Regions from separate parts of the Streptomyces sp. NPDC057280 genome, predicted to be linked through region 4. Evidence: riboswitches for the same ligand, from Rfam matches in the RefSeq annotation. Region 4 holds a riboswitch; each other region holds the start of a gene.
The links. Region 4 has a riboswitch for cyclic di-AMP ahead of ACFUO4_RS34600 (M23 family metallopeptidase). Riboswitches for the same ligand answer to the same signal wherever they lie in the genome.
Positions count from the first base shown of each region.

Region 1 (3,902 bases), on a different contig from region 4:
GAAGCTGATCTTCTCGCGCTGGGAGAGGGCGTCGATCATCGCCTCGGCGCGCTCGCCGATGCCCCGCTTGGGGACGTTGAGGATGCGCCGCAGCGGCACCGAGTCCTCGGGGTTGGCCAGCACCCGCAGGTAGGCCAGGACGTCCCGGACCTCCTTGCGCTCGTAGAAGCGGACGCCGCCGACGACCTTGTAGGGCAGGCCGACGCGGATGAAGATCTCCTCGAAGACCCGGGACTGGGCGTTGGTGCGGTAGAAGACGGCGACATCGCCGGCCTTCGCCTCGCCCGCGTCCGTCAGTCGGTCTATCTCGTCGGCGACGAACTGCGCCTCGTCGTGCTCGGTGTCGGCGACGTAGCCGGTGATGCGCGCCCCGGCGCCCGCGTTGGTCCACAGGTTCTTGGGGCGGCGGGACTCGTTGCGCTCGATGACCGCGTTGGCGGCGGACAGGATCGTCTGGGTGGAGCGGTAGTTCTGCTCCAGCAGGATCGTCGTCGCGTTCGGGTAGTCCTCCTCGAACTGGAGGATGTTGCGGATCGTCGCGCCACGGAAGGCGTAGATCGACTGGTCGGCGTCACCGACGACGCAGAGCTCGGCGGGCGGGACGTCGAACTCGTTCGGCGGGACGTCCTCGTCGTGCGCACCCGTCCCGACCAGCTCCCTGACCAGCGCGTACTGGGCGTGGTTGGTGTCCTGGTACTCGTCGACCAGGACGTGCCGGAAGCGGCGGCGGTAGTGCTCGGCGACATCGGGGAACGCCCGCAGCAGGTTGACCGTCGTCATGATCAGGTCGTCGAAGTCGAGGGCGTTGGCCTCGCGCAACCGCGACTGGTACATGGCGTAGGCCTGGGCGAGGGTCTTCTCGAAGCCGTCGGTGGCCTGGGCCGCGAAGTCCTCCTCGTCGATCAGCTCGTTCTTGAGGTTGCTGATCTTGGCGCTGAAGGACTTGGGCGGGAAGCGCTTGGGGTCGAGGTCGAGGTCACGGCAGACCAGGGCCATGAGGCGCTTGGAGTCGGCGGCGTCGTAGATCGAGAAGGAGGACGTGAAGCCGAGCTTCTTGCTCTCCCGCCGCAGGATGCGCACGCACGCACTGTGGAAGGTCATCACCCACATCGCGTTCGCGCGCGGGCCGACGAGCTGCTCGACGCGTTCCTTCATCTCGCCCGCGGCCTTGTTGGTGAAGGTGATCGCGAGGATCTGCCCCGGGTGGACATTCCGCTCGGCCAGCAGGTAGGCGATACGGTGCGTGAGCACGCGTGTCTTGCCCGATCCGGCGCCGGCCACGATGAGCAGCGGGGTGCCGGAGTGCACGACGGCGGCCCGCTGGTTCTCGTTGAGCCCCTCGATCAGCGCCGCCGCGTCCAGGGCCGGGCGCGGGGCGCCGTCGCGGTAGTACGCGTCCCGGTCCGGCGGCACGTCGAACTTCCCGCCGAACAGATCGTCCGGAACGGGTTCCGGTCCGTGCTCGTCCTCGGGCGGAGGCGGGGGCTCCTCCTCGTGACCCTTGGGGGTCTGGAGGTCCGCCAGGAAGCTGTCGTCAAAGAGGCTGCTCATCGCTCTCCGAGTCTAGGGTGCCGCACTGACACCCCGCCGCCGCCCCGAGAAGTCGGCCCGATGACGGCCTCCTCCGAAGCCGGGGATCTTCCGGCCGTGATCGCCGAGCACCTTCCGTCACCTGCCCATTACTTCTCGCGACCGGCCGGCCAAGGTCACGAAAATGTATCGGGCCTATCGGACATCAACCTTCACAGGGGCCACACCCGTTGGCTACCGTGCCGGTCAGGCCGTACGACCCCCACCGGCGAACGTCGCCGGGCCGCGCGGCCTCCGCCGAGTCCGGTGCGCCGCCATGGCAGCCGGAGCCGGGGACCCACACCGACCTTGGGGTGAATCGGCCCAACTCCCTTTCGGGGGACGGCCGTAGGGCACACCTTCCGAACCACCCGCCCGAACCCGACAGCTAACTCGGTAGGCGGAACATGGAAGGAGTCGCCTCCCTTGGCGTCGCACGCAAGGCCACGTCCTGCGGGAACGCGCGTAGCAGGCATACGCACCCCCGCGCTCGCAACGGCCGCCCTCACCTCCGTGGCCCTGCTCTCCCAGACCGCCACCGCCGCCCCCTCGACCGACGACAGGCCGAGCCTGGAGGAAGTCGAGAAGAAGGTCGACGACCTCTACCGGCAGGCGGAGTCGGCGACCGAGAAGTACAACTCGGCCAAGGAGAAGACCGCCACGCAGCGCAAGGAGGTCGACACCCTCCTCGACGACGTCGCCCAGCGCACCCAGAAGCTCAACGAGGCCCGCGAGGAACTCGGTTCCTTCGCCGCGGCCCAGTACCGCACCGGCGCCTCCGCGCCCGACACCGCGACCTTCCTGCTCGCGGACACCCCGCAGGACTACTTCGACCAGACGCAGCTGATGGGCCGCATGACGGACCGTCAGAAGGGTGCGGTCGACGACTACATCAGCGCTCAGTCCGCGACGATGAAGAAGCGGCAGGAGGCCACCAAGAGCCTCGAGACGCTCACCGACTCGCAGGCCGACCTGAAGACCGCCAAGGCGACCGTCCAGCGCAAGCTCTCCGCCGCGCGCGAGCTGCTGTCGCAGCTGACCGCCGAGGAGAAGGCGCGGCTCGCGGCGATCGAGAAGAAGAAGCAGGAGGAGGCCGCCCGCAAGGCCGCGGAGCTGGCGCAGCAGCAGAAGGCCGCGGAGCAGACCGCGGCGGCGGAACAGGAGGCGAGCACTCCGGACAGCTCGGCCCCGGCCGACTCCTCATACGCCACCAAGGCCGACAAGGCCCTCGCCTTCGCCCGCGCGCAGGTCGGCAAGCCGTACGTCTGGGGCGCCACCGGCCCCGACTCCTACGACTGCTCCGGCCTCACCCAGGCCGCCTGGAACGCCGCCGGCATCACCCTCCCCCGCACCACCTACGACCAGGTGAACTTCGGCACCACGGTCTCCCTCGCCAACGCCCAGCCCGGTGACCTGGTCTTCTTCTACGACGACGTCAGCCACGTCGGCCTCTACATCGGCAACGGCATGATGATCCACGCGCCGAAGCCGGGGGCGTACGTCCGCGAGGAGTCGATCTACTACGACGGCGAGTCGGCGATCCACAGCGTGGTGCGCCCGGCCTAGGCCGGCCCGTCCGCGGTGGCGCGCCCGGCCCAGGCGTCGCGCACCCCCGCGCTCTTTTCTCCACGCCCGCGCGCGTGCCCCGCTCTCATCCCCCCGCGCGCTCCTTAGCATCACTTTCATGCCCGAGACGCCCCATACCTCCCCCCTCCGCACCTGGTGGGCGCAGCGCCCGCCCGCCGCCGGTTCCGCGGTGATGGCGACCGGCATCGTGTCGGTCGCCCTGCATCTGACGGGGTACGAGGTGATGTCCCGCATTGCTCTGGTGCTGGCGTCCGTGGGCTGGGTGGCGCTGGCCGCCGACTTCGCCGTACGCCTGCTGCTGGAGCGGTCGCGCTGGGTGGCGGAGGCCGAGACGCCGGGCGCGCTCACGGCGGTCGCGGCGACCACGGTGCTGGGCACCCGCTTCTCCGCCCTGGGCTGGCAGCACCTCGCCGAAGCACTGCTGGCGCTGGCCACGGTGCTGTGGCCGCTGCTGATCGTGCTGGTCATGGGGCACTGGAAGCGGCGGATGCCGGGCGCGGTGTTCCTGATCTGCGTGGCGACGCAGGGCTTGGCCGTGCTCGGTGCGACGCTCGCCGGCGCGCTCTCGACGGCGTGGCTCGCACATGCGGCCCTGGTGCTGTTCTGGCTGGGCCTGGTCTTCTACGGCCTCGCCCTGGCCCACTTCGACCTGCGCCAGGTGACGACGGGCGCCGGGGACCACTGGGTGGCCGGCGGGGCGATGGCCATCTCGGCGCTGGCCGGGTCGAAGCTGATCGCGGCCGACA
Region 1 covers NZ_JBHUYR010000003.1:414,691-418,592, reverse strand. Annotated here, with positions in the region: gene pcrA (DNA helicase PcrA) at 1-1,551, opposite strand, end outside; cyclic di-AMP (ydaO/yuaA leader) riboswitch at 1,816-1,987, shown strand; gene ACFUO4_RS20425 (NlpC/P60 family protein) at 1,996-3,135, shown strand; gene ACFUO4_RS20420 (tellurite resistance/C4-dicarboxylate transporter family protein) at 3,254-3,902, shown strand, end outside.
Region 1: another riboswitch for cyclic di-AMP. It lies ahead of ACFUO4_RS20425 (NlpC/P60 family protein); the one in region 4 lies ahead of ACFUO4_RS34600 (M23 family metallopeptidase).

Region 2 (3,902 bases), on a different contig from region 4:
AGTTCGTCACGTGCGACGTGGAGACCATCTGCCTGGGGCAGGCCGGATCGTCCGCGGCCGTCCTGCTCACGGCCGGCACCCCCGGCAAGCGGTTCGCGCTGCCGGGTGCCCTCATGGTGATCCACCAACCCTCGCTGACCGAGCCGGTGGAGGGGCAGGCCAGCGATCTGGCCATCCGCGCGGCTGAGTTGGGGCGCGTCCGCGACCGTCTGGAGGAGATGCTCGTCCAGCACACCGGGCGCAGCCGGGAGCAAGTCACCGAGGACATCGAGCGGGACAAGATCCTCACCGCTCAAGAGGCCCTGGAATACGGCCTGGTGGATCAGATCATCCCCAGCCGCAAGGCCTCGCGCCCCGCGCCCGGCACCCGGTGAGCGGACGATGCTGCCACCCGAACTCCCGCCGCTGCCCGCACTGACGCGCGCCGAGGGCGAGTTGATCGACCGTTATCTCGACGTGGTCGACCTGCTGGGCCGGATCAACCCGGCGCACCACGGCGACACCTACCGCGGGCTGCGGGCCGCGCAGGCGCTGGTCGCCAAGGCGGCCGAGCTGCGTGACGCGCTGACGCTGATGCACCAGCGGGGTGAGACGGAGCTGCATGCCGCAACCCTGGCGCGGGCGCTGCGCGTCCTGGACGGTGAGCGGCGCACGGCGCGGGTCACGGTGCCGCCGCACGTCGGCAGTTGACGCGGAAGCGCCCGGTCCGGACCGCCGACCGGGACGGCGAGGCGTCCGGACCGGCTTTCAAACGGACCAAAAGACGTACCCCCGTTTGGAGTAGTCGCCCGTCGTTCTGTGGGGCCGTCAGGGTTGCACAACGCGCGTAGCCCGAGGCCGGAATGAGACGTTCCGTCGCTGGTCCGAGGCTCCTCGACCCCCTCGACAGTCCCTCGAACAGAGGAGTGTCCACCCGAACGGGTGAGTGGTGAGTAACGCCACAAATCCCCGATTCCATTGGGTTTTTCGGGTGTCCGTGCGTGAAGATCCCTGTCTGACGACAAGCCCCCGCCGCAGCGGCGGGGCGATCCGGGTGGACGCCGAGTCCTGCCGCCACCCGGATGACCGGTCGACAGGAGTGGATCGGCAGGAGTGGAGGACCCAAGCACGACGGGTCGCCGGAACAGCGCTCAACGGCCGTTCCGAGCAGCCCTTGGGGTGAAGCCGCAGTACGCGGCCGGGCAACTTCGCCAGCCCGAATCCGACAGGTCATCCTTCACAGGCGGCTGACGAAGGGTTGCGCATGTCTGCGCTCAATCGTGTCCCGTCGCTGATGGCCCGAGCCGGTACCGCCTCGGCCCTCACCATCGCCGCAGTGGGCGGCTCCATCGTGGTCCCGGGCGTCGCATCCGACGCCGAGGCCGCGACACCGGCGACGAAGGCACTCCAGGTCGCGGCTTCCAAGAAGGGCTCCCCGTACAAGTGGGGCGCCGCGGGGCCGCACAGGTTCGACTGCTCCGGGCTCACGCTGTACTCGTACAAGAAGGCGGGCAAGAAGCTGCCCCGGACGGCGGCCCAGCAGTACAACAAGACCCGCCACATCTCGGCCGGCAGCCGCAAGGCCGGCGACCTCGTGTTCTTCCACTCGGGGTCGAGCGTCTACCACGTCGGGATCTACGCGGGGAAGGGGAAGATCTGGCACTCCCCGAAGAGCGGGGAGGTCGTGAAGCTCCAGAAGATCTGGACGAAGAGCGTCTGGTACGGCCGGGTCAAGTGACCTTCCCGCGGGGGCGGCGGCGACCTGACCCGCCGCCGCCCCCGCGGGGCCTCAGGCTGCTCCCCGGTCGAGGGCGAGCAGCGGTTCGAGGAGCAGGACCACGCCCAGCACCGTCAGCGCGGTGCCGGTGACGCCCGCGACGAGCCGCGCGGCCCGCGGCCGCCTGAGCCACCGGCCCAGCCGGTCCACCAGCAGCGCCACCGCCGGGAACCACACCAGGGCGAGCACCACCACGATCAGCGCCAGCAGCAGCGTCCGGGGCAGCGCGGCCGAACCGTCCGGCACGAACTGCGGCAACAGGCTCAGGAAGGTGACGGGCGCCTTCGGATTGAGGGCGTTGGTGACGAACCCCTGCCGAAGAGGCCGCGCGGAGCCGCTCCGGGCGTCCTCAACCACCGTGTGCGGACCGCTCAGTGAGCGCAGGGACCGTACACCCAGGTACAGCACATAGGCACCGCCCAGGAGTTGGAGCGCACGGAACAGTGCCGGTACGGCCGCCAGGACAGCGGCGACCCCGGCCACCGCCAGCGCCGTGTGCAGCAGCAGCCCGCCCGCGACACCGAGGGCACTGGCGACACCGGCCCGGCGGGAGACCAGTGCGTTGCGTACGACGACGGTGAAATCGGCGCCGGGCATGGCGACCATGCCGGCGGCGACCCCGGTGAAGGCGATGAGCTGTGCGTCCATGCCTGTCAGCCTGCCGCGCGTGAGCCTTCAGCAGGTATGTCGAATATCCTGAGTCTTACTTAAGCATCCCTTTAGGCTGGGGGCTCGGCATGTACGACCCGAACCGGCTCGCCGCGCTGGTCGCCGTCGCCGAGGCCGGCTCGATCACCCGGGCCGCCCAGCGCCTCGGGTACACCACCCCCGCGCTCTCCCAGCAGCTGGCCAAACTGGAGCGGGAGGCGGGCACCGCCCTTCTCGTACGGCATCACCGCGGCGCACGGCTCACGGGCGCCGGGGAGCTCCTGGTGGCCCGGGCCCGCCGGGTGCTGGACGAGATGGAGCAGGCCCGCCATGAACTCGCGCGGCTGACCGGGCTGTCCGGCGGCACGCTGCGGCTCGGCACCTTCCAGACCGCGGGCATCCAGCTGCTGCCGCCCGTGCTGAGCGCGTTCCGCCGGGCGTATCCGGACGTGGAACTGACCGTCGCCCACCTCGAACCGCCGGCCGGGGTGGCGGCGGTGGCGGCCGGTGACGTGGATCTGGCGCTGACGCATTCCTACGAGCCCGCGGACCCGGTACCGCTGCCCGCGTCCGTCAGCGTGGAGCCGGTCCTGGTGGAGGAGCTGGTCCTGGTGACCGCCCCGGGGCATGCCCTCGCCGAGGGCACCGCACGCCTGCCCCTGACCGGACTCGCCGGCCAGCCGCTGATCAGCATGGCCCCGGACCATCCTGCCCGGCGCGGCGTGGAGGCGGCCCTCGCCCGGGCCGGCGCCACCGCGTCCGTACTGGTGGCGACGCCCGTGTACGCCCTGGTCTGCGCGCTGGTGAGTGCTGGGCTCGGCGTCGCGGTGGTCCCGGAGATGGTGGCGCGGACGTCGGTGACACCGGTGGGGGTACGACTGCTGGAACCGGGGGATCTGCGCCGTACCATCTCGGTCGCCCATCGCACCGACGAGACGGCTCCGACGGCGGACGCCTTCCGGGCACTCCTCAGGGGCGCGTTCGGCCGGGCCCGGCCCTAGGGCTCTTGCTGTCCCGCCGCGGACACCGGCTGTGCCGGTACCGTCCACGGGAGTTCGATGGAGACCGTCTTGCCGCCCTCGCGGGTGGGGCGGACTCTCAGCTTGCCGCCGCACTCCGCGGTCAGCCAGCGGATGATCACCATGCCGCGGCCGTTGTCCTGCTGGACGGCGGCCGGGAGCCGCTTGGGGAAGCGGGGGTGGCTGTCGGTGACTCCGATGCGCAGTTGCTCGTCGCGGTCGAGCTGGATGTCCACCGTGAAGGTGGGTGACTGACCGAAGGTGTGCTGTACCGCGTTGGTGGCGAGTTCGGAGACGATGAGCCGGATCGTCTCCGCCGCTTCCGTGTCCGCCGGCAGGCCCCACTCCGAGAGGGTGCTCAGGACGTAGGCGCGGGCCGCGGAGACCGAGGCGGGATCGCTCGGCAGAGTGACGGATGCTTCCAGATGGTCTGCCATGGCGAGGTCGTCCCTTTCCCACGGGACCGCAGTCCGACACGG
Region 2 covers NZ_JBHUYR010000004.1:183,045-186,946, reverse strand. Annotated here, with positions in the region: gene ACFUO4_RS24710 (ATP-dependent Clp protease proteolytic subunit) at 1-374, shown strand, start outside; gene ACFUO4_RS24705 (hypothetical protein) at 382-690, shown strand; cyclic di-AMP (ydaO/yuaA leader) riboswitch at 1,029-1,240, shown strand; gene ACFUO4_RS24700 (C40 family peptidase) at 1,244-1,717, shown strand; gene ACFUO4_RS24695 (LysE family translocator) at 1,769-2,404, opposite strand; gene ACFUO4_RS24690 (LysR family transcriptional regulator) at 2,494-3,405, shown strand; gene ACFUO4_RS24685 (ATP-binding protein) at 3,402-3,860, opposite strand.
Region 2: another riboswitch for cyclic di-AMP. It lies ahead of ACFUO4_RS24700 (C40 family peptidase); the one in region 4 lies ahead of ACFUO4_RS34600 (M23 family metallopeptidase).

Region 3 (3,902 bases), on a different contig from region 4:
CACCGGCGATCTGCGCGGCGCGCAGCGCGGCCCCGGGGTCGCGGCGCAGTCCGGTGATGCCCTGGACGGCCTCCCCGAACAGACCGCCGCCGGAGTCGGCGAACCGCACATGGCGGTCGTAGGGCCGGTCGCTCAGCGGCACGGTGAAGCGGACGCCCAGACCGCGCAGGAAGTCCCCCCGGTCCGAGCCCGGCGTCTGCTCGCCGTCCCAGACGAAGGTGTGCACCAGCCGGAAGGAGTCGGCACCGGCGAAGAAGGAGAAGCGCAGGGTGTACGGCAGCCAGGCCCGCCCGCCGTCGCGGTGCCGGCCCTCGACGCGGACGACGGCCCGGACCGGACCGTCCTGCTCCACCTCGACCTTCTCGACCCGGCCGGCGAAGTGGGAGACGTCCGCGCCGTCCCGCACCGACTCCTGCCGCAGGGCGACGAGCCTGCCGTCGCGGGCGATCTCGGCCGACCCGCGCCGCACACTCCGTACGACGGTGTCGGAGCCCTTGACTCCGAAGACGGCCGTGATGACACCGGTCGACACCTCGACGCGGCCCGCGGACCGGGTGACCGCGACCTTCTGCTCCGGTGTGGCCGGGGTGCCCGCCGCGAGCTTGTAGGCGGAGGCCTTCGCAGCGCCCGGCGCGAGGGCGTGCGCCGTCCACTTCACCGAGCCGTCGGGCCAGTGGCCGGTGACCCAGCTCTGGACGGGGACGTCGTCGCCCGCGGCGGTCGTCAGCCGGAAGGTCTGCCCCGGCCGGTGCGCCCCGCGCGCCCATGGCACGCCCCAGGTGGTGCCTGCGTGGACGTCGGGCGCCGAGCCCTCCAGCCAGTGCAGTTCGGTGTCGTCGGGGTCCGCCGCGGCGGCGGTGCGGGACAGCGCCCAGGAGAACTGGGCCACGGCGGCCGCGGCTGCGGCGCCCTTGATGACGGTGCGTCGGTCGACGCCGGGCACGGGGACCTCCGGATGCGGGTGCGGATGCCATGACGGGCAGAAAGCGCTTGCATCGCTTCGGAGTTCACTGTGGTCCCAGCCTCCCCTCCCTGTCGACGGTTCGGGCAGCCGCGCCACAAGACCGCAATGAACCGATCATGAAACGGCAAGACCCCACACCGAAGGCCGGACCCGGGGATCGGGATCCGGCCTTCGGTGGCATCGGGGGGAGCGTCAGCCGACGGCGACGCCCTTCGAGCGGAGGTACGCGACCGGGTCCACGTCCGAGCCGTAGTCCGGCGTCGTCCGGATCTCGAAGTGGAGGTGCGGACCGGTCACGTTGCCGGTGGCACCGGAGAGGCCGACCTGCTGGCCCTCGGTGACAGTCTGGCCGGACGAGACCGACAGCGAGGACAGGTGGGCGTACTGCGCGTAGTAGCCGTCGGCCAGCTTGATGACGACCTGGTTGCCGTACGCGCCGCCCCAGCCGGCGGAGACGACGGTGCCCGCACCCACGGCCTTGAGCGGGGTACCGGTCGGGACGACGAAGTCGACGCCCGTGTGATAGCCGCTGGACCACATGCTGCCGGCCACGTGGTAGCCCGTGCCGACGGTGGCGCCGGAGACGGGCAGGGTGAAGCCACTGGAACTGCCGGCCGACTCGCTGCTCCGGGTGGCGGTCGTCGTGTCCGAGGAGGACGAGGACTTCTCGGAGCTCGTCGACCTGTCCGCGCTCGCCGGCTTCTCGGTCCTCGCCGCCGCCTTCTTGCCCAGCGTGAGCTTCAGGCCGGGATGGATGAGCGAGGGGTCGGAACCGACGGCCTCACGGTTGTCCGAGTACAGCTTCTTCCAGCCGCCGGTGACGTGCTGTTCGTCGGCGATCTTCGAGAGGTAGTCGCCGGCCCTCACCGAATAGGTGCGCACGGTCGCGGTGTTCGCGGCGCCCTTCTTCTGCGTGGCCTTCTCGGTGGCCGTCTTCGCGGCGACCGGAACGGACTGGACCGCCTTTTCAGAAACGGACTGGCCGGTGGCCGCGTGGGCGCCGGCGGCCCCCATCAGAGGCAGGGCGAGTGCGGCGCCACCGGTTCCGGCGACGGCGATCGAGCGGGTGAGCCGCTGGGACTTGGGGCGGCGGTGCTTACCCTTCGCGGGCATGGGGAATTCCTCTCCGGCGCCTGCGAGGTGAGCTGTCGGGTGCGGACTGGAGATGTCCGGACGCACCGAGGTGCGACTTAACCCCAAGCCTGTTCCGGAAGACCGGTCCAGGCGGTTGTACCTGTGGGTCCCCCGCTCCTGCCGTTCACGGGTGAGTTGTGCGGATTCCGGTCGGCGGCAGGATTGGGCGTCCGTCCGGATTGGTGGCGAACGTAAGCGAGGAAGACGCAAAGGGACAAGTAAGAGGTTCCAGGGTGATTGCGTTCCTCTTGATCCGCCGCGAAATTCACGGTCACCCTCCGTGTTGTGGCGGCCTTCCCGGAACGCAATCACCCAGTTTTTGACGGCGAATTACGTGAACATGACGGACGACTCAGGGTCACCGATATGACGCTGCTCACGTGCCGTTTTCACAGCTTCCCCGATTCCAGAGCGAGTTGGAATGAAGGCTACGCAAGCCGTCAATTCGGACAGAAAGTTCAGATGCGACGCAGTCGCAGAACTGCCGCATCCAGATCGCCCCGCAATCCCACCCGCAGCCCGTGATGCTGCAATACGGCTCCTCTGTGGATTTCGCCCGTTTCGCGGCATTCATACGAGGCCGTGGGGTCGAGGCCGCGCAGACGGAGCGCCGGAACGGGTTCGCCGTACCGCTGCGACTGGAGCCAGGCCAGGACGACGGTCTCGTCCCCGAGGACGTACTGCACGGCGCTCAGTCCGTCGCCCTGCGGCGCCCGCAGCCGGTACTGGTCGCCACGCTGCACGAGCGGCCGGATGCCCTTGTAGAGCTCCACCCACTCGCGGGCCTCGGCGAGCTCCTCCTCGGTCCACTCCGTGAGGTCCCCGCCCACCCCGAGCACTCCGGCCATGGCGCTGACGAAGCGGAAGCGCAGCGAACTGACCCGCCCGTTGAGCTGGGTGTTGGGGCTGTCGGTGACCCAGGCGGCCATCACGCGCGCGGGGTGGATCTGGCTGAAGCCGTGCTGGATGGCGAGCCGGTCGAGCGGGTCGGTGTTGTCGGAGGTCCACACCTGGTCCGTGCGGCTCAGCACGCCGAGGTCGATCCGGCCGCCGCCGCCCGAGCAGGACTCGAAGGCGACGCCGGGGTGGGCGGCCCGCAGCCGGTCCAACAGGGCGTAGAAGGCCTGCACATGGTCGACCCAGAGCCGCTGCGGATAGGCCTCGCCGGGCCAGCCCGCGTCGGTGAAGCAGCGGTTGAAGTCCCACTTCACGTAGTCGATCGGGGCGCTGGACAGCAGGGCGTCGAGCTGCCCCCAGAGGTACTCCTTGACGTCCTCGCGCGCGAGGTTGAGCACGAGCTGATTGCGCAGTTCCGTCCGCTTTCGTCCCGGCTGGAACTGCACCCAGTCGGGGTGTGCCCGGTACAGGTCGCTGTCGGGGTTGACCATCTCGGGCTCGACCCAGATGCCGAACTGCATGCCGAGCGCGTGCACATAGTCGGCGAGGGGCTTCAGGCCGCCCGGGAAGCGGTCCCGGTTGACCGTCCAGTCGCCGAGTCCGGCGCGGTCGCTGGTGCGAGCGCCGAACCAGCCGTCGTCGACGACGAAGAGCTCGACCCCGATGGCCGCGGCTCGCCGCGCGAGGTTCCCCTGCTGCTCCTCGGAGATGTCGAACTGGGTGGCCTCCCAGGAGTTGAACAGCACCGGCCGGTCCTGCTCGGCGTCCGGGATGACGTACGTCCGCTGGTAGGCGTGCCACGCGCGGCTGGCGCCGCCGAAACCGCCGTCGCTCCACAGCCCGGCGAAGACGGGGGTGGTGAACGCCTCCCCCGCCGCCAGGCTCAGCAGCCCCGACTCGTCGTACC
Region 3 covers NZ_JBHUYR010000001.1:1,335,407-1,339,308, forward strand. Annotated here, with positions in the region: gene ACFUO4_RS06175 (Tat pathway signal sequence domain protein) at 1-943, opposite strand, end outside; gene ACFUO4_RS06180 (peptidoglycan DD-metalloendopeptidase family protein) at 1,157-2,077, opposite strand; cyclic di-AMP (ydaO/yuaA leader) riboswitch at 2,082-2,250, opposite strand; gene ACFUO4_RS06185 (alpha-galactosidase) at 2,557-3,902, opposite strand, start outside.
Region 3: another riboswitch for cyclic di-AMP. It lies ahead of ACFUO4_RS06180 (peptidoglycan DD-metalloendopeptidase family protein); the one in region 4 lies ahead of ACFUO4_RS34600 (M23 family metallopeptidase).

Region 4 (3,902 bases):
TCATAGCGCCCATCGTGGAGGAGTCCGCGAAGGCCGCCGCCGTCCTGCTGGTCTTCCTGTTCCGCAGACGGGACTTCACCGGGATCGTCGACGGCGTGGTGATAGCCGGGGTCACGGCCACCGGCTTCGCGTTCACCGAGAACATCCTCTACCTCGGCACCGCCTTCGGCACCGACCAGCTCACCGGCGACCGCGGCATCGCGTCCGTGACCGCGGCGACGTTCTTCGTGCGCGTGATCATGTCCCCGTTCGCGCACCCCCTGTTCACGGTCCTGACCGGCATCGGCTTCGGCATCGCCGCCCTGTCCGCGGACCGCCACCACCTGCGCCGCGTCCTCGTCCCCCTCTCCGGCCTGCTGCTCGCGATGGGCATGCACGCCGTCTGGAACGGCTCGTCCACCTTCGGGGAGTACGGCTTCTTCGCCGTGTACGCGGTCTTCATGCTTCCCGCGTTCGGGCTGCTGACCTGGCTGGTCATCTGGACCCGGCAGCGCGAGCTGAGGACCGTCCGCGAGGAACTGCCCGCCTACGCCGTCGCGGGCTGGCTCACCCCCGCCGAACCCTTCGCGCTCGGCTCGATGCGGGCCCGGCGCATCGCCCGCCAGTACGCCCGCCGGCACGCCGGACGGCCCGCCGCGCGGGCGGTGGCGCAGTACGAGGCGTATGCGACGTCGCTGGCGTTCCTGCGGCACCGGGGGCGCCGTGGCCGCGCCGGCGCCGACTTCGTCGTACGGGAGAGGGAGTTGCTGCACGAGCTGTGGGCCCGGCGGGACGTCGCCCGCCCGGCGCTCGACCACGCGGCCCGTGCGACGGCGCCGCCGGTCCCGGTGGTGGCGGCGCCGTGGCCGATGTACGGGGTGTACGGGTACGGCCAGCAGCCGGCGCCGTACCCCGCGTACAACCCCTACCAGTCCTGACGAGAGCTACGCGGACGCCTGCGTCAGCCGCTCCGTCTCGGCCTCCGTGAGGGTCACCTCCGCCACCTTCACCAGCGCCGGCAGCTGGTCCACCACCCGCGCCGAGGCGATCGGGGCCGCCACCGTCGGCTGGGCGGCGAGCCAGGCCAGGGCGACCGTGGCGACCGGCACGCGGTGGGCCTCGGCGATGTCGTCGAGGGCGGCGAGGACCTTGCGGCCCCGCTCCGTCTCCAGGTGCTTGCCGGCGCCGGCGGCGGCCCGGGCGCCCTCCACCACCTCGCCGTCGCGGTACTTGCCGGTGAGGAACCCGGAGGCGAGCGCGAAGTAGGGCACGGCGGCGAGGCCGCTGCGCTCCGCCAGGTCCTGGAGCTCACCCTCGTACGTCTCGCGCGAGACCAGGTTGTAGTGCGGCTGGAGCGCCACGTACCGGGCCAGGCCCTCGCGCTCGGAGAAGGCCAGCGACTTCTCCAGCCGCTCGGCCGAGATGTTGGACGCGGCGATGTGCCGCACCTTGCCCGCCTTCACCAGTTCGTCCAGCGCGCCGATGATCTCCTCGACCGGCACCTCGGGCTTGTCGAAGTGGGTGTAGTAGAGGTCGATGTGGTCGGTGCCCAGGCGGCGCAGGGAGGCGTCCGCGGCGGCCTTGATGTTGGCGGCCCGCAGACCCTGGAGCTCCGGGTGCTGGCTGACCTTCGTGGCGATCACGACGTCGTCGCGGTTGCCGCGCGCCCTGACCCACTTGCCGATGATGGTCTCGGACTCGCCGCCCGAGTTGCCCTCCACCCAGTGCGAGTAGGAGTCGGCGGTGTCGAGGAAGTTGCCGCCCGCGGCGGCGTAGGCGTCGAGGACGGCGAAGGACTGCGCCTCGTCGGCGGTCCAGCCGAAGACGTTGCCGCCGAGGGAGAGCGGGAAGACCTCGAGATCGGACGTGCCCAGCTTGCGAAGAGAAGTCATGGTGATGGACAACGCCCACGTCGGAGGCGGATCTTCCGGGACGGCCGCAAAGTTCCCGTAAACAAGCGGAGTACAACATTCCGCGGCGGGCACGCAAAGACCGGCGGCCCTGACGTCGGGGGGTGAGCGTCGGGACCGCCGGGGTTCAGAAGGTGCCGCGCCTCAGGGGTTGAGGCCCTTGCTCCGCAGCCACGCCATCGGGTCGATGCCGGTGTCCGCCCCGTCGGGGTGGACCTCCAGGTGCAGGTGGGCGCCGGTCACGTTGCCGGTCGCGCCCACGCGCCCGATGACATCACCGGTGCCGACCTTCTGGCCGACACTGACGCTGATCGAGGACTGGTGGCAGAACCACAGCTCGGTGCCGTCGTCGAGGGTGAGGATCGTGCGGTAGCCGTAGGAGCCGGCCCAGCCGGCCTCCGTGATGGTGCCGCTGTGGATCGCCTTGATCAGCGTGCCCGTGGGGGCCGCGAAGTCCAGACCGGTGTGGTAGCCGGAGGACCACAGCGAACCGGCCTGACCGAAGGTCGAGGTGATCGTGTACGAGGAGGTCGGCAGCGTGAACTGCTTGGCGAGCTCGGCGAGGCGCTTGGCCTCGGCCTCCTTCGCGGCCTTCTCCTCGGCGGCCTTCTTCGCCGCCGCGGCGTCGTCGGCGGCCTGCTTGAGCGCGGCGGCCTCGGCCTTCGCGGTCTGCGTGGCGACCTCGGCCTCGGCGGCCAGCTGCGCCTTGTTGTCGACCTGGTTCTGCTGGCTCTCGGCCTGCGCCATGATCCGGTTGCGCAGCGCCTCACCGGCGTCCGAGCCGGTCTCGGCGGTCCGCGTGGCGCTGGTGGCCAGGCTGCTGAGGGCGGTGGCGGAACCCTTGGGGGCCTCGTCGTCACCGCCGAAGACACCGCCCACGTTGGGCAGGTCGGGGATCGAGATGGAGACCGGCGGCTTGCCGGTGTTGGCGCTGGCCATGCCGCCCGCGCCGACGGCGGCTATGACACCGACGCCCAGGACCGTGGAACTGCGGGCGAGTCCCCCGCCGCGCTGCTTGGCCACCCGGTGCTTGCCACGCGGCGGACGGAGGGAGTCCTCGGTGGGATTCCAGACGTCCTGCGGGCCCTCGTCGTGGTGGTAGCTGCCGTAGCCGAAGGCATCGGTGCTGCGCTGGCTCGGCACGTACGGGGCCTCGGGGGCAGGCCGGTTTGACGCCACGTGGGCGTGCTCCTTTCCTTCCTTCTCGCCTACCGGGTTAGCTGACGGGTTCGGAGCAGGAAGGTCTCCTACGCGCGTATAACCGCCGTGCTGCCACGGCGACTTCCGCGTGATTCACCCCAAGTTGGTGGTTCCCCGGTTCCCTTGCGGGATTCGGCGCGTGCGCACGGAGCCGACTCTTGTGACGGCTGGGACGACCGCGCTGCGTTATCGAACGTTAATAGACCCGGGGTACGGATTCCAAGCTGTTCCGCTTGATCATTAACCTTTTTCGGCAGGACGTAGGGGTCATGGCCGGTGAAAATCGGGCGAGTTGACCGCGCCCGCGAGGACTCCCAGGAGGCTCACAGGTATTGACGGTATGTCAGTTGTTATGCGGAGGGCGCTCGCCCGATCACCGGCCGTGACATCGCCGACTCCAGCGGAAGAACCTCGAAACGACTCAGGGCCGGAATCCATTGAACTGGATTCCGGCCCTGGGCCTTCAGTAGCGGGGACAGGATTTGAACCTGCGACCTCTGGGTTATGAGCCCAGCGAGCTACCGAGCTGCTCCACCCCGCGTCGGTGAAACCAGCATACGCCATTCGCGGGACCGCTCGCGCCACCTTTACGTCGCCGCAGCTCACGGGCGGTTCTCAGGTGCCGGGATTGCCCGCGTGGGTCAGGGTCTCCCAGGAGACGAAGAGGTTGTCGGTGCCGGCCGGGCGGGTCTTTTCGGCGAGCTTGTGGGCGGCCGGGACGGAGTCGCCGAGGCGGTTCTCCAGGTGGTTGAGGGCGACCTCCAGGTCCGGCCCCATGTTCCGGTCGACCTTGCCGCCGCACAGCCACACGGG
Region 4 covers NZ_JBHUYR010000007.1:475,727-479,628, reverse strand. Annotated here, with positions in the region: gene ACFUO4_RS34610 (PrsW family intramembrane metalloprotease) at 1-917, shown strand, start outside; gene ACFUO4_RS34605 (aldo/keto reductase) at 924-1,871, opposite strand; gene ACFUO4_RS34600 (M23 family metallopeptidase) at 2,034-3,068, opposite strand; cyclic di-AMP (ydaO/yuaA leader) riboswitch at 3,080-3,237, opposite strand; tRNA gene ACFUO4_RS34595 (tRNA-Met) at 3,557-3,630, opposite strand; gene ACFUO4_RS34590 (alginate lyase family protein) at 3,705-3,902, opposite strand, start outside.